DNA from 3 places in the Pseudomonas sp. AN-1 genome. Region 1 is predicted to be linked to each of the others. Evidence: riboswitches for the same ligand, from Rfam matches in the RefSeq annotation. Region 1 holds a riboswitch; each other region holds the start of a gene.
What was found. A riboswitch is a leader RNA that binds a small molecule or an ion and turns the genes downstream of it on or off. The one in region 1 is predicted to bind cobalamin.
Positions count from the first base shown of each region.

Region 2: linked by a shared signal. The riboswitch ahead of SK095_RS13780 (TonB-dependent receptor) and the one ahead of btuB (TonB-dependent vitamin B12 receptor) in region 1 are both predicted to bind cobalamin.
Region 3: linked by a shared signal. The riboswitch ahead of SK095_RS03380 (energy-coupling factor ABC transporter permease) and the one ahead of btuB (TonB-dependent vitamin B12 receptor) in region 1 are both predicted to bind cobalamin.

Region 1 is NZ_CP139195.1:4,568,369-4,573,811, forward strand. It holds gene SK095_RS21495 (bacteriohemerythrin) at 1-157, opposite strand, end outside; gene SK095_RS21500 (bacteriohemerythrin) at 510-959, opposite strand; cobalamin riboswitch at 1,192-1,473, shown strand; gene btuB (TonB-dependent vitamin B12 receptor) at 1,593-3,446, shown strand; gene SK095_RS21510 (hypothetical protein) at 3,564-4,136, shown strand; gene cobO (cob(I)yrinic acid a,c-diamide adenosyltransferase) at 4,133-4,750, shown strand; gene SK095_RS21520 (cobyrinate a,c-diamide synthase) at 4,750-5,443, shown strand, end outside.
Region 2 is NZ_CP139195.1:2,940,046-2,945,488, reverse strand. It holds gene znuA (zinc ABC transporter substrate-binding protein ZnuA) at 1-45, shown strand, start outside; gene ribA (GTP cyclohydrolase II) at 146-763, shown strand; gene SK095_RS13790 (MFS transporter) at 760-1,182, shown strand; gene SK095_RS13785 (cobalamin-binding protein) at 1,182-1,991, shown strand; gene SK095_RS13780 (TonB-dependent receptor) at 2,055-3,953, opposite strand; cobalamin riboswitch at 4,054-4,261, opposite strand; gene dxs (1-deoxy-D-xylulose-5-phosphate synthase) at 4,304-5,443, opposite strand, start outside.
Region 3 is NZ_CP139195.1:758,037-763,479, forward strand. It holds gene SK095_RS03375 (hypothetical protein) at 197-661, shown strand; gene SK095_RS03380 (energy-coupling factor ABC transporter permease) at 791-1,441, opposite strand; cobalamin riboswitch at 1,497-1,669, opposite strand; gene SK095_RS03385 (vWA domain-containing protein) at 1,902-2,639, opposite strand; gene SK095_RS03390 (ATP-binding protein) at 2,564-3,592, opposite strand; gene cobN (cobaltochelatase subunit CobN) at 3,614-5,443, opposite strand, start outside.

The sequences.
Region 1 (5,443 bases):
CGATCAGCGACTTGATGACGTGCTCGACTTCGTCGGCGTTGCGCGTCTTGATCGCGTGGTCGATCTCCTCCAGATACTCGAAGATGCGCTTGTGCTGCTCATCGATGATATCGATGCCGGTTTCGAATTCTGCTGTCCAGGAAATGACAAAGCTCATGGCGTAGATCCCTTGTCCTGTGAACGTTTGAATCGCGCTGGCGTGGTGCCCTGCATATCTTCCGCCGGCGCTCGTCCTGCTCGCCGGTAGCCATCGGTGACAGGCGTCAGCCTGACCGGGCACGCACGTCCTCGTGGTCCGTGCGGTTGGATGGATATCAGGTGCTGGGGTTGTTGCTCGTTCCCTGAGTCAGGCCTCCCCTGGAGGTGTGGATGTGTATGGCAGGCCGGAGTTGGCTGGATGGCATGGGTGTTCGTCTCTTTTATTGTTGTTATCGGGGACTGCTACTGCCTGCGCTGCAGGTCCGGTCTGGTAGCCGGCCTGCAGGCCTGGTCGATCGCCGCCAAGGCGATCAGCCGAAGAACTTGCCGAGCATGCGCGACACGAAGCCGCCGTCCAGGCTCTTCTTGACGAAGGGCACGTAGTGCTTGTCGTCACGCTTGATGTGGTTGGTCAGCCACAGGCCGATGTCGGTGCGCACTTCGCGGGCCAGGCGGAAGTGGTCTTCGCCGTTGCTCAGGCGCTGGCCGTAGGCTTCGGCGCGGGTCTTGAAGGCTTCATGCACCTGATGGTGGGCGTCCAGCATCGGATAGCCGGCCTTTTCCATCAGGCTTTCCTCGAAGGTGTTGTGCGAGATGGCGTAGTCGAGCAGGGCCTTGATCACGTACTCGACCTCGCTGGTCGACTGGGCCTTGATGGCGTGATCGATCTCGGACAGATATTCGAAGATGCGCTTGTGCTGCTCGTCGATGATATCGATGCCCGTGGCGTACTCGGGCGACCAGGAAATGACGAATCCCATGAAGGTTATCCTTGCTGTAAACGTTTCGACTTACTTTTAGTGGTTTGTTCTGTAAGCCCCACGCGAAGGTGCGTGGGCTTTCAGTATCACGATGTCGCAGTAAAGGCCATAGTCCGCTTGTGGGCTTTGTCGCGAAGCCTCGGTTTTGTGAACTGTTTGGCAATTCCGCTTCAGGCCGGGAGAGTCGCGCGGGAGGGGCGGAAAGTTTGACGCCCGTCCGGCAAGTCTCTAACCTGCGCCACCTGCTTCAGGTGCCCCCCAGTCCAGACTCGGAGGGGTGAAACAGGGAAGCCGGTGCGTATATGTAATGATTTTTCATTGCAATTTTGATACCAAGCCGGCGCTGCCCCCGCAACGGTAGGCGAGTCGAGAAGCCACACCGGCAGATGCGCGACGCTCCAGAGGCGTCCGCCAACTGCCAGGCCACTGTGTCCAGACACGGGAAGGCGTGGATTCGGGAACCCTCGGGTTCCGCTCGCAAGCCCGGAGACCGGCCTGTCGCATCCACGGTATCGCGGAGGGCGCTACCCGTCGGGTGGGCGGCCTGCGTGTCCTGCTGTCCGTTCGTCGTCCGGTCCTCTGCATGCCTTCGCAAGCCAATCGCGCGGGTGAGCGCGATGCAGAGAGTGATCGATGAGACATGCCCTTCTGCGGCCGACAATCGTCGTGCTGTGTAGTCTTTCCTCCATTCCCGTCCTGGCGCACGAAGCGCTGTCGGTCGAGCCCCTGCTGGTGACTGCCAGCCGCACGACGCAGACGGCCAGCGACGCACTGGCCTCCGTGACGGTGATCGAGCGCACCGAAATCGAGCGCCGCCAGGCCGCCTCGCTGCCCGAGCTGCTGCGCGGCGTGCCGGGCGTGACGCTGGCCAACAACGGCGGCCCGGGCAAGAGCAGCTCGCTGTTCCTGCGCGGCACCGAGTCCGACCACGTGCTGGTGCTGATCGACGGCATCAAGGTCGGTTCGGCCACCAGCGGCAGTGCCGCCTTCCAGGATCTGCCGGTGGAGCTGATCGAGCGCATCGAGATCGTCCGAGGTCCGCGCTCCAGCCTGTACGGTTCGGAAGCCATCGGCGGGGTGATCCAGATCTTCACGCGCCGGGACGGCGGCGCCGGCCTGCGGCCGTTCCTCTCGGCGGGCACGGGCACCCACGACAGTCACAGCGGCAGCGCCGGGCTGTCCGGGCGCTCCGGTGCGAGCTGGTTCAGCCTCGGCGTCTCGTCCAGCGACACCGACGGCATCAACGTCAAGCCGCGCGGCGCCAGCGGCTACGAGGACGACAGCGACGGCTACCGCAACCTGTCCGGCTCCTTGCGCGCCGGCCACCGCTTCGCCAACGGCCTGGAACTGGACGGCAGCTTCCTGCAGGCCGAGTCGCACAACGATTTCGACAGTACCACGGGCGAGGACGCCTATACCGAGGGGGTGCAGAAGGTCGCCGGCCTGCGCGCACGCCTTGCCCCGCTCGAGTCCTGGCTGGTGACCCTGCAGGCCGGGCGCAGCGAGGACCGGTCGGACGCCTTCGAGGACGGTGGCTTCAATTCGCGTTACGACACCCGTCGCGACTCACTGTCCTGGCAGAGCGACGTGACCCTGGCCGCGGGCCATACCCTGGTGCTGGGCGTCGACCATCAGCACGACGAGATCGACAGCACCAGGCGCTACGCCGAGGACTCGCGCGACAATGACGGCTACTTCGCCCAGTACCTCGGCGGGTCGGGGCGTCACGACTGGCAGCTGGCGCTGCGCCGCGACGACAACCAGCAGTTCGGCGATCACGATACCGGCAGCGCCGCCTGGGGTTACGCCCTGGGCCCGACGCTGCGCGTCCATGCCAGCTACGGCACGGCCTTCAAGGCGCCGACCTTCAACGAGCTGTACTACCCCGGCTACGGCAACCCCGCGCTGGATGCGGAGAAATCGCGGACTGTCGAGCTGGGGCTGAACGGCAGCCCCGGCTGGGGGCACTGGACGGCCAGCGTGTACCGGACCCGTGTCGACGATCTGATCAGCAGCGTGCGCGTCAACGGTGCAAGCCTGGCGCAAGGGGTCGACGAGGCGCGCATCCGCGGCCTCGAACTGCAGGTCGGCAGCGACCTGCGCGGTTGGGAATGGACTGCCGGTTACAGCCTGATGGACGCCGAAAACCGCTCCAGGCGCTCCAGCCGCTCCGGCATTGCCTACTACGGCAAGGATCTCAGCCGGCGCCCCGGGCAGACCTTCAACCTCGACGTCGACCGCGCCTTCGGCCGTTTCAGCGTGGGCGGCACGCTCTACGCGCGGGACTCGGCCTACGACGATCTGGAAAACCAGACCGAACTGTCCGGCTACGCCAGCCTCGACCTGCGCGGCGAGTACCGCCTCGACGACGAGTGGCGCCTGCAGGCGCGGGTGAGCAACCTGCTCGACGCCGACTACCAGACCGCCGCCGGCTACAACCAGCCGGGCCAGGCGGTGTACTTCACAGTGCGCTACCAGGCGCTCTGAGACAGGGGCGCTGGCAGGGCAGAGGTTTTCCCCGCAGCTGTTGTAAACCCAGCACGGCGCCGACATTTTGCAGCGCCAGCTACACCATCCGATGCCATCTACCCGAGGAGTTCCACCATGCTCGACCTTTCCCCCCGCAGCCGCCTGGCCATCGGCATCGTCCTGGCCGCACTGCTGGCCATGACCCGCGGCCACCATTTCGGCGACCTCAACCTGCCCAGCGCCTCTTGGGCGGTGTTCTTCCTCGCCGGCGTGCTGCTGCCGGCGCGCCTGGCCTTCCCGGCGCTGTTCCTCGAGGCGGTTGCCCTCGATCTCGTCGCCGTGACCTGGGGCGGGGCGAGCAACTGGTGCGTGACCCCGGCCTACTGGCTGCTGCTGCCGGCCTACGCTGCGCTGTGGTTCGGCGGCCGGGTCTATGCCGGCTGGCACCGCGACGACCTCGCGGCGCCGCCGCGCCTGCTGTCCTGCCTGCTCGCCTCCAGCTTCGCCTGCCACCTGCTGTCCAGCGGCGGCTTCTGGTTCTTCTCCGGTCGCTACCCCGAGGCGACCCTGGCCGGCTTCCTGCCGCGCATCGCCACCTACTACCCGCAGTCGCTGCAGGCGCTGGCCCTGTACGTCGGCGCGGCCGCGCTGCTGCTGGCCGCCGCTCATGCCTGGAAGCAGGCCCGTGGCGTGGAGGCGAGCCGATGAGCACTCAGGACGAACTGGCGCGCGACGAGCGCCACAAGGCGCGCATGCAGCGCAAGAAGGCGGTGGTCGACGCCAAGATCGCCGAGGCCAGTGCCGAGCGCGGCCTGCTGCTGGTCAACACCGGCAACGGCAAGGGCAAGAGCAGCGCCGCCTTCGGCATGCTGGCGCGCACCCTCGGCCACGGCCTCAGGGCCGGCGTGGTGCAGTTCATCAAGGGCGCGGCGAGCACCGGCGAGGAAGCCTTCTTCCGCCGCTTCCCCGAGGAGGTGCGCTACTTCGTGATGGGCGAGGGCTTCACCTGGGAGACCCAGGACCGCCAGCGCGACATCGAGAAAGCCGAAGAGGCCTGGGCGGTGGCCCGCGCGTTGCTGCGGGACCCGCAGATCGCCCTGGTGGTGCTCGACGAGCTGAACATCGCCCTCAAGTACGGCTACCTGTCGCTGGAGCGCGTGCTGGCGGATATCGCCGCGCGCCCGCCGCTGCAGCACGTGGTGGTCACCGGCCGCGGTGCGCCGGCCGGGCTGATCGAGGCGGCCGACACGGTCAGCGAGATCGGCCTGGTCAAGCACGCCTTCCAGGCCGGGGTGAAGGCGCAGAAGGGAGTGGAGTTCTGATGGACGTGCGCCACTGTCCCGCGCTGCTGATCGCCGCTCCCGCCTCCGGGCAGGGCAAGACCACCGTCACTGCCGCGCTGGCCCGCCACCACGTCAACCAGGGCCGGCGCGTGCGGGTGTTCAAGTGCGGGCCGGACTTCCTCGACCCGATGATTCTCGCCCGCGCCTGCGGCGCGCCGGTGGATGCGCTGGACCTCTGGCTGGTCGGCGAGGAGGAGTGCCGGCGGCGGCTGTGGCAGGCCGCCGGCGAAGCCGACCTGCTCCTCATCGAGGGGGTGATGGGCCTGTTCGACGGCACGCCCTCGGCCGCCGACCTGGCGCGGCGCTTCGGCGTGCCGGTGCTGGCGGTGATCGACGGCTCGGCCATGGCGCAGACCTTCGCCGCCATCGCCCACGGCCTGGCCAGCTACCAGAGCGACCTGCCGTTCGCCGGCGTGCTGGCCAACCGGGTCGGCAGCGCGCGCCATGGCGAGATCCTGCGCGACTGCCTGCCGGCGCACCTGAGCTGGTTCGGCGCGCTGCCGCGCGACGCCGCCATCGAGCTGCCCAGCCGCCACCTGGGACTGGTGCAGGCCGCCGAGCTGGAGGACCTCGACGCCCGTCTGGACGCCGCCGCCGCCAGCCTAGCGGCCAGCGCTTCTCTCGAGCTGCCGGCACCGGTCGAGCTCGCCGCGCCCGAGTCGCTCGGCCACT
Region 2 (5,443 bases), 1.6 Mb from region 1:
GAGAACCTCGGCGCCGGCCTGGCGGGCTGCCTGGAGCAGCTCTGAGCGCGGGCCGGGCGGGCGACGGCGGCGGCCAATCCCGACTGGCCGCCTCGGCCATGCTTGCTGCTACAATCGGTGCCCTACGTCCCGCAGGAGTGTCCCGGTGTCCGTCGTCTTTGTCGCCGCCTCGAAGCTGCCAACCCCGTTTGGCGTGTTCACCATGCATGGCTTTCTCGATGAGGCCACCGGCAAGGAGCACGTGGCCCTGACCTTGGGCGACGTCGCCGACGGTCGCCCGGTGCTCGGCCGCCTGCATTCCGAATGCCTGACCGGCGATGCGCTGTTCAGCCTGCGCTGCGACTGCGGCGCCCAGCTCGAGGCGGCGCTGCGCGCCATCGCCGCCGAAGGCCGCGGCGTGCTGCTCTACCTGCGCCAGGAAGGTCGCGGCATCGGCCTGCTCAACAAGATCCGCGCCTACGAGCTGCAGGACGCCGGCGCCGACACCGTCGAGGCCAACGAGCGCCTGGGCTTCGGCGCCGACCAGCGCGACTACGCCATGTGCCGGCCGATGCTCGACCACCTCGGCATCCACGAGCTCAAGCTGATGACCAACAACCCGCGCAAGCTCAAGGCGCTGGAAACCTACGGCATCCGCCTGGCCGAGCGCGTGCCGCTGCACAGCGGCCTCAACCCGCACAACAGGCACTATCTGGCGACCAAGGCCGGCAAGCTCGGCCACCTGCTCGGCAACCTGCACCAGGCCGAGAACGAAGGCGAATGAGTGCGGTGGCGCTGCAGCGGCCGGCGTTCGCCCGCCGCTGGTGGGGCATGCTGGCCCTGGCCTGGCTGCCGCTGATCCTGCTCGGCGCCTTCGGCCCGGAGCGTGCGCTGCTGCCGGACAGCCTGGCCATGCCGCTGTTCGTCGCCGCGCTGCTGTCGATGTTCGTCGGCCTGCCGCTGTTCCGCCGCTTCAAGCATGGCCTGATCGCCACCGCCCGCGCCCTCGACACTCCCGATGAGGATGCGGCCTGGGCCGTGTTCGCCCGGACCCAGCGCCACGGCCTGCTCGGCGCCCTGCTGCCGGCCTGGATCGCCGCTGTCGGCCGGCTGGCCGACCTGCACGCGGTGCCGGTGCTGCTGCTGGCGTTCGCCAGCCTGGTGATCGCGCTGCTCTATCGCCTGCCACGCCAGCTCGGCTGATGCGCCGCCTGCTGCTCGCCGTCCTGCTGCTCGGCGCCGCCCTGGCGCAGGCCACGGAGCCGGACGCGCGGCGGGTGGTGGCGCTGGCGCCCTCGCTCAGCGAGATCATGGTCGAGCTGGGCGCCGCCGAGCGTCTGGTCGGCGTGCTCGACGGCGGCCCGCGCCTGCCGGCGCTGGCCCACCTGCCATCCCTCGGCCGCCACGGCCAGCTCAACCTGGAGGTGCTGCTCAGCCTGCAGCCGGACCTGGTCCTGCTCTGGCCGGACAGCGTCGGCCCGGCCATGCATGCGCAGCTCAGGACCCTCGGCATCCCGCTGATCGAGGCGCAGCCGCACGACCTCGACGAGTTGGCCGGCCAACTGGCGGCGATCGGCGCCGCGGTCGGCCATGGCGCGGAGGGCGAGCGCCTCGCCGCGCGCATGCGCGCAGGCATCGCCGCGCTGCGGGCGCGCTACGCGGGCAGCGCGCCGCTGGCAGTGTTCTACCAAGTGTGGGACCGGCCCATGTACACCCTCGGCGGCCGGCAGATCATCAGCGACGCCCTGCGCCTGTGCGGCGCGCGCAACGTGTTCGAGGACCTTGCCCTGCCGGCGCCGCAGGTCGGCGTCGAGTCGGTGCTGGCCCGCGACCCGGCGGTGATCCTGGTCGGCGAGCCGGGCCAGGCCGGCGCCTGGCAGGCCTGGCCGCAACTGACCGCGGTGCGCCGTGGCCAGGTGTGGGAGGTGCCGGACGAGGGCATCGAGCGGCCCAGCTTCCAGATGCTCGCCGCCACGGCGAAGCTGTGCGAGCTGCTGGACAGGGCGCGCTGAGTCTGCGCGGCTGAAACGACGAGGCCCCGCTTAGGCGGGGCCTCGTCGTTTCCGGCGTCCGGATCAGAAGCGGTAGCCGACGCTCAGCTGCACGTCCTCTTCCGGCGCCGGGTAGCGGCCGAAGGGGTTGGCATAGGTGTCGTACTGCTTGCCGGTCAGGTTGTTGATCCGCAGCCTGGCGGTGAGCTGGCGGTAGTCGTAGCTCAGTGCGGCGTTGAGCAGGGTGTAGCCGCCCTCGCGCGGCTGGCTGTGGGCGTCGTCGCTGTACAGGTAGTAGCCGCCGGTGTACAGGGCCTCCAGGCGGCCGTTGAGTCCCGGCAGGAGCAGGTAGTCGAGGTGGGCGCTGGCGCTGTGGCGCGATACGCCGGGCACCTCGTTGCCCGCGAAGGGGCCGGTGCGGTACTCGGAGTCGGTGAAGCTGTACTGGCCGCCGAGGGCGAGGCGCTCGGTCAGCTGGCGGCGGGCCTCGAGCAGCAGGCCATCGCGGCGGGTCTTGTCCAGGTTGACGTTGGCGCCGGTGCCGGGACCGAAGGGGCCCGTGGCCGTGGCGTCGTACATCAGCTCGTCGTCCAGATCGAGGCGGTAGACGCTCAGCTGGTAGCGCTGCGCGCCGTCGTCCCATTCCACGCCGCCTTCCCAGGATGCGCCGGTCTGCGGCTTGAGGAACTCGACGCCGGGGCCGACGAAGCCGTTCTCGTCGACGTTGGCCCAGCGCAGCACGTCCTCGCGCTTGAGGAACACGCGGGTCTGCGCGTCGGCCTGCCAGGACAGGCCGACGCTGCTGCTGCCCTCGCGGTCGGTGTGGTTGCTGCCGGCGCTGTGGTCGCGGTCCTCGGCCTCGCTGGCGCGGTAGCCGAGGCTCAGCGTCAGGTCGTGGCCGAGCGGCTGGCTGAATTGGGTGTACCAGTCGCGCAGGGTCTGGCGGAAGTCGCTGCCCCAGGAGGCCTGGTAGTCGCTGGTGATGTGGTCGTGGCCCAGCAGCCATTCGCTGTGGCCGCGCGCCGTGTCCCAGCGGGCGGTCAGGCGCGGGCTGAAGCTTTCGATGCGAGTGCCTTGGCTGAAGCCGCCTCCGAAGAACGAGCCCACGCCATCCTGGTCGCTGTGGCTGTAGTCGAAGTTGGCGGTCCAGATCTCGTCGAGGCGCTGCTCGACGGCGAAGCGGTGCACCTGGGTATTGCTGTCGTTCCAGTCCGTGGACTGGCTCTGCTTGCGGTCGCTGCGGCGTTGGGCGAGGCTCAGCGCGCCCGGATAGAGCAGCTCGTCGTCCACCGTCTGGTACTCGTACAGCGCCCAGCCGCGGGCGTGGTCGTAGCGCAGGCGGCCGAAGGCGTTGCCGTAGTCGGCGGCGTTGTGGTCGCGGTAGTTGTCGGTGTGGCGGGCCTCGCCGCTGGCGTACACCGAGAAGCCGCCGCCGAGCTGCTGGAAGACATGGCCGCGATAGGCTTCCAGGTCGTGGCTGCCGCGGCTGGTCTCCACGTAGGCCTCGTTGCGCCGCGGCGTGCGGGTGACGATGTTGATCACCCCGCCGACCGCCTGGTCGCCGTACAGCACGGTGCCGGCGCCGCGCAGGATCTCGATGCGCTCGATGTTGGCCAGCGGCACGCTGTTGAGGTCGGCGCCGGCCATCGCCGGCTGGTTGAGGCGGCGGCCGTCGACCAGGATCAGCGTGTTGTTCACCGCGTTCTCGCCGAAGCCGCGCAGGCTGGGCGTGGCGCGGCTGCCGTCGCCGATGATGTCGCGCAGCTGCACGCCGGCCTGGCCGCGCAGCACGTCGATCAGGTTGTGGGCGCCGCTGCGCTCGATCTCGGCGCGCTTGATCACCCGCACGCTGGCCGGCGCCGGCTGCTCCAGCGGAGTGGCGCGGGTGATGACCAGGGGCGCGATGTCGTCGCTGGCCGGCTCGGCGGCCAGGGTCAGGCTCGGGGCGAGGGCCACGGCCAGCGCCAGACGGGAAAGCTTCATCAGGAAATCCTCAAAAGTGAAGGCAGACTTTCGAGGAGGGCAGAAGACAGAAACGCGCCCACAGGACGGGCGCGCGACTGACGGTGCGGCCCTCCGCAACACCTGTCGAATCCGTCGGGGCCGGTCTCCGGGCTGTCGACGCGCCGGTTCGCCTTCCCGGGACATTCCCAGTGGCTGTTGAACGGGCGTGCAGACCGAGGTCTGCGGTCGATTACCGTTGCGGGGGCAGCGCCGGCCTTGTCCGAGGACGCACCGGCTTCCCGTTTAACGCAGGCCCTAGCCTGCGCACCCTGACGAAAAGCAAAACGCCGCGCACCTTAGTGCGCGGCGTGGTGAAACTCAAGCAGCTTTCAGACGACTCGGGATGAGTTTTTCTCAAGCAGCGCCAGGCGCGCGCGCACCGCGGACTCGATGCCGGCGGCATCCAGGCCGCATTCGGCGAGCATCTCGGTCGGCTTGGCGTGCTCGACGTAGCGGTCGGGCAGGCCGAGCTGCAGCAGCGGCATGACGATGCCCTCGGCGGCGAGGAATTCGGCCACCGCGCTGCCGGCGCCGCCCATCACCGCGTTCTCCTCGACGCTCACCAGCAGCGCGTGGCTGGCGGCCAGCTCGCGTATCAGTGCGGCGTCGAGCGGCTTGACGAAGCGCATGTCGACCACCGTGGCATCGAGCTTCTCGGCCACCTCCAGCGCGGCGGCCAGCTGCACGCCGAACACCAGCAGGGCGACCTGGCCGGCGCCGTGACGACGGACCACGCCCTTGCCGATCTCGACTGCCTCCAGCGCCGGAGAGATCGGAGCGTTGGGGCCGCTGCCGCGCGGGTAGCGTACCGCCGCCGGGCCGACATGCCGGTAGCCGGTGGTCAGCAGCAGGCGCAGCTCGTTCTCGTCGCTGGGGGTCATGACGACCATGTCGGGGATGCAGCGCAGGTAGGAGAGGTCGAAGCTGCCGGCGTGGGTCGGGCCGTCCTCGCCGACCAGGCCGGCGCGGTCGATGGCGAACAGCACGTCGAGGTCCTGTACCGCGACGTCGTGGATCAGCTGGTCGTAGGCGCGCTGCAGGAAGGTCGAGTAGATCGCCACCACCGGCTTGGCGCCCTCGCAGGCCAGGCCGGCGGCGAGGGTCACCGCGTGCTGCTCGGCGATGGCGACGTCGAAGTAGCGTTCCGGGAAGCGCTCGGCGAAGGCCACCAGGTCGGAGCCTTCCTTCATCGCCGGGGTGATGCCGATCAGGCGCTCGTCGACGGCCGCCATGTCGCACAGCCACTGGCCGAACACCTCGCAGTATTTCGGTCCGCTGGCCTTGGGCGCGGCGCTGCTGCCGACCTCCAGCTTGCCGATGGCGTGATAGCCGATCGGGTCTTCCTCGGCCGGGGCGAAGCCCTTGCCCTTCTTGGTCACCACGTGGAGGAACTGCGGGCCCTTGAGTTCGCGCATCTTGCGCAGGGTGGCGATCAGGGTCGGCAGGTCGTGGCCGTCGATGGGGCCGAT
Region 3 (5,443 bases), 800 kb from region 1:
GGCTGGCTCCAGCCGGGGCTACCGGCAGGAAACCGTGGGCACGCCCCGTGCACTGCTGCACCGAACGCCTCGGCGGCTCGCTGTATAAGGCTCGGGCACTGCCGATGGGGTCGGTGCCGCGTCCCCGCTGATCGCGGGATCGCAGTCGGCACGGAAAACCGGGCCGGCCATTCACTCAGGGAGAGGGGGAAACAACTTGAAGGGGACCGTTGAAGCCGAGGCTGCGATCAGCCTCCCTGCCTGCTCGCGGAGCTGGTTCATCCAGGCGATTCTGACCGCGATCGTCTTCATGCCGGCCTGGAAGTGGTACGGCCTTTGGCCAGGTGTCGCGCTGGCCTTGCTGTTCAACCTGCCGCTCGTGCTCGGGCCCAGCAGGATCACTATCTATCCGCACGCCAGGCGACTGGTCTTTTCATACCCGGGGTTCGGCTCATTCAGGCGGCAAAAGACCGTCGATCTGGCCGGATTTTCGCGCGTTTACAGCCAGATCGACAGCTATGCCGCACGCTCCCTCCATCTGAGCGGCCCGCAGGGGGAACACCTGAAGCTGGCCAGCTTTGCGCAGAGCGTGAGGTCGGCAAACCGGCATATCGAGGAAGTGGCCGAGCTGCGGAAAAGGATCGCCAGTGCCCTGCACATCGCCGATGGCGGTGAGGCCTAGCCACCGCTGCCGCGGGCGATGCCGGCGGCGGAGCTGGTCGAGACGCTGGTGCGCGAGCCGGCGCGCCGCGCTAGCAAAAACGCCCGCCGACCGTCACCGGCCGCGGGCGTTCTTCAGTCCCGGCGGCGATCAGGCGACGCGCAGGTTGCCCACGCAGGTCAGCCGCTGCAGCACGGCGGAGTCCGGCCAGCGCTTGAGCAGGCGCACCACCAGGCATGTGAACAGCGGCTCGCAGAGCACCAGCGGCGCGTAGGCGGCGGCGAACAGCAGCCAGTTGTCCAGCGCCAGCGATTCCTCGCCGATGGCCAGCCAGAAGCCGACCATGGCCACCACGCCGCCGTAGTAGACGGCATCGAAGCGCACCACGGACTGCCAGTCCAGGCGGCGCGACTGGCTGTCGAACAGGCGGCGACCGAACAGGCCGTGAGCGGCGATCAGCGGCAGCATCAAGGACAGCGAGTTGACGCCCAGGTGCACCAGATCCTGCGGGTCGAACACCAGCCCCTGCAGCAGCAGGCCGAGGGCGAAGCCGAACAGGGTGGGCAGGAAGCCGAAGACGAAGTAGATCGCCGAGGCGCCGATGAAGTGCAGCTCGGAGACTCCGGCCGGGACGTGGTAGGCCTGCATGAACAGCGAGAAGAACACCGCCGCCAGCAGGGTCTTGGCGACCTGGTCGAGGCGGCCGATCCAGCGCGGGGCGTAGATCAGCAAGGTGGCGATGGCGGCCGCGTGGCCGTAGAGCACTTTGGCGGCGTTCAGCGCGCCGGGTTCGATATGCATCGGACTCCCTCCGAGGGATGCGTGGGTCGAGTGGCCGCTGAAGCGGCCGGTGGTGCCGGCAGGTCTCCTGGCTGGCGGGTCGTCGCCCCGGCGCGCCTTCCCGGTCCGCAGACCAGTGGCATCGTGCGCCGGGGCTCGCCGCTTACAGTTGCGGGGGCAGCACGGGAATCGCCCGCAAGCGGGCTCACCCGTTTCCCTGTTGTCTCCGCCGCGACGCGACGGAACCGGACTCGTGGGGCGCGGCGGCGCTGGGCCGCCGTGCCGGATCTGAAGTCGCCCAGACGCGGGCGGTCGGGGATGGAGATCGGTAGAAAATCGCTGCGCGACTTTTCTACCCTACGGCGCTGACAGGCGTGGCGTAGGGTGGACAACGGCGCAGCCTTGCCCACCGTGGCATCCGGCGGTGGGCAATCGCTGCGCGAGTTGCCCACCCTACCCTGGGCCTTCCCTTGCGCGCCGCTCATGCCAACGGAATCTCGTCGATATGCCGGTATTCGGCGCCCAATGCCGCCGCCAGCTCCCTCGCCCGCCCGAGGCGCAGCGGGCCGCTCTCGATGTCGATCAGCAGCGCCGGGCAGGCGGCGGGCGCCAGCGCCGGCAGCTCGCGCAGGCGGCCGTCGGTGAGCAGCCAGAGCTGCTGGCGTTCGCCGGGATGGCGGCGTTGCCGGCGCTGCAGCCATTCGCCGGCCTCGGCCAGCGCGGCGGGCAATGGGGTGCCGCCGCCGGCGCCGAGCTGTTCCAGCCAGTGCCGCGCGGCCTGCGGGGCACGCTGGCCCTGGCAGAACCAGCGCGGTTTTGCGCCGTCTGCCTGCAGCAGGGCCAATGCCACACGGCGGCGGCGCGCCTGGTCGAGCAGTTCGGCGAGCAGCCCCTTGGCGCGGCGCAACGCACCGTGGCGGCGGGTCGAGGCCGAGGCGTCGACGACGATCAGCCACAGCGCCGGCGCGCTGGCCAGCCGGCTGCGGTAGTGCAGTTCGGCGCGCGAGCGCGGCCGGCCGTGCTGCAGGCTGCGTGGCCAGTCGAGGCGGCCAGGGCCGGACGCGCCGGCGCGGCCGCGCGGGGCCGGCTGGGGCGTGTCCCGCTGTCTGGCATCCGCGCCCCGGGCGGGTTGCGGGCGGATGCTCAGGGCTTTTTTGGCCAGCGCGGCGGCGCGCGGCGCTCGCCGATGGCCAGCGGCTGCGCCGGCAGCTCGCCCCACTGGCCTTCGCCTTGTTCTCCGCGCTGGCCGTCGTTCTGCCCGCCCGCCTCCCTCTGCGGCGCAGAATCGCCGGGATTCTGCTGCGGCGGCTCGGCGGCCGGGCCGTGCGGATGGCGATGGCGCAGCACGAAGTCCTGCACCGCGTCGATGTCCTCGGCGGCGATGGCCTGCGCGCCGCGCCAGGCGGCATGGGCGCGGGCGGCGCGCAGCCAGACCAGGTCGCCGCGCAGGCCGTCGATGCCGGCGGCGTAGCAGCGCGCGGCGATGGTTTCCAGCGCCGTGTCGTCCAGCGGGATCGCTTCCAATTGCTCGCGGGCCTGCCGGCAGCGCGCCTGCAGCTGGTCCTGCGCCGCCTGCCAGCGGACGCGGAAGGCCTGCGGGTCGCGGTCGAAGTCCAGCCGGCGGCGGACGATCTCGGCGCGCTCGGCGGGCAGCGGCGCGCCGCCGAGGACGACGGCGAGGCCGAAGCGGTCGAGCAACTGCGGGCGCAGCTCGCCCTCCTCCGGGTTCATGGTGCCGATCAGCACGAAGCGCGCGGCGTGGCGGTGCGAGATGCCGTCGCGCTCGACGTGGTTGACCCCGCTGGCCGCCACGTCGAGCAGCAGGTCGACCAGATGGTCGGCCAGCAGGTTGACCTCGTCGACGTAGAGCACGCCGCCGTGGGCGCGCGCCAAGAGGCCCGGGGCGAAGCGCGCGCGGCCCTCGCCGAGGGCGGCGTCCAGGTCGAGGGTGCCGACGATGCGCTCCTCGGTGGCGCCCAGCGGCAGGGTGACCAGCTGGCCGCCGTCGAGCAGCTCGGCCACGCCGCGCGCCAGGGTCGACTTGGCCATGCCGCGCGGCCCCTCGATCAGCACACCGCCGATCGCCGGGTCGACCGCCGCCAAGCACAGCGCCAGCTTCAGCGCGTCGGCGCCGACCACCGCGGCTAGCGGGAAATTCACGGGTTCATGCATGGGAAATCCTCGTCACGGCCATCAGCCGTCCTCCTCGCAGTCGAGCAGCAGGTTCTCCAGCGCCTCGCGGTATTCGCCCGGCTCTTGCCAGAGGCCGCGCTGCTGGGCGTCGAGCAGGCGCTCGGTCATCTCGCGCAGCGCCACCGGGTTGTGCTGGCGGACGAACTCGCGGGTATCGGCGTCGAGCAGGTAGGCATCGGTGAGCAGTTTGTACTGGTGATCGTCGATCAGCTCGCTGGTGGCATCGAACGCGCACAGGTAGTCGACCGTCGCCGCCAGCTCGAAGGCACCCTTGTAGCCGTGGCGCTTGATGCCGGCGACCCACTTGGGATTGGCGGCGCGGGCGCGCACCACGCGGTTCAGTTCTTCCTTGAGGGTGCGGATGCGCGGGTTGCCCGGCTGGCTGTGGTCGCCGTGGTAGCTGGCCACCGGGGCGCCGCCGAGGGTTTCCGCCGCAGCCAGCATGCCGCCCTGGAACTGGAAGTAGTCGTTGGAGTCGAGCAGGTCGTGCTCGCGGTTGTCCTGGTTGTGCAGCACCGCCTGCACGCCGGCGAGGCGCCGCTCCAGCGCGGCGCGGGCCGGCACGCCGTCGCCGCCGGCGCCGTAGGCGTAGCCGCCCCAGGTCAGGTAGACCTCGGCCAGATCGGCGCGGCTGTCCCAGGCGCCCTCGGCGATGGCCTGCTGCACGCCGGTGCCGTAGCCGCCGGGGGCGGCGCCGAACACCCGCCAGCCGGCGCGCCGGCGCGCCTCCTCCGGGCTCAGCCCTGCGGCGGCCAGCTCGGCGCTCTCGCGGCGCACCCGCGCGGCCAGCGGGTTGAGCTCCTCCGGCTCGTCCAGCGCAGCCACCGCCAGCACCGCGGCATCGAACAGGCGCAGCAGATTGGCGAAGGCGTCGCGAAAGAAGCCGGAGACGCGCAGGGTGACGTCGACCCGCGGGCGGTCGAGCAGCGACACCGGGAGGATCTCGAAGTCCTCGACCCGCCCGCTGCCGGTCTGCCACACCGGGCGCACGCCGAGCAGCGCCAAGGCCTGGGCGATGTCGTCGCCGCCGGTGCGCATGGTCGCGGTGCCCCACACCGACAGCCCGAGCTGGGTCAGGTGCTCGCCGTGGTCCTGCAGGTGCCGTTCGAGCAGCAGGCTGGCCGACTGGAAGCCCAGCCGCCAGGCGGTCGGCGTCGGCAGGTTGCGCACGTCGACGGAATAGAAGTTGCGCCCGGTGGGCAGCACGTCGAGACGGCCGCGGCTGGGCGCACCGCTCGGTCCCGGCGGCACGAAGCGGCCGTCCAGCGCGGCGAGCAGGCCAGCGATCTCCGCCGCGCCGCAGCCGTCGAGCAGCGGCGCGACGCGCTCGTGCAGCTCGGCGAGCACCGCGGCGCTGGCCGCGCCGGGCGCATCCATCTGCCCGTCGATCAGTTGCAGGGCGAGCAGCTCCAGGCGCTCGCGGGTGTCGCCCGCCGTGCGCCACAGCTCGTCGCATACATCGATCAGGCAATCCGGACGCGGACCGCGCCACGGCTCGCCGGAGTCGCCGGCCAGTGGGTCCCAGCCCAATTTCAGGTCGGCGGCCAGCGCGTGCAGCAGGCTGGCGTTGCCGCCCTGCCCGTCGCCGCGCGGTACGCGCAGCAGCGCCAGCAGGGTGTCGCGGCGCAGGCGCCCGCTGGGCGATTCGCCGAACACGTGCAGGCCGTCGCGGATCTGCGACTCCTTGAGGTCGCACAGGTAGGCGTCGAGTTGCGGCAGCCAGCTGTCCGGGTCGTCGCTGAGCTGCAGGTTCAGCTCGCGGTCCAGCGCGGTGGCGCGCACCGTGGCGAGGATCTCGCCGCGCAGCTGCTCGGCGCGGTGCGGGTCGAG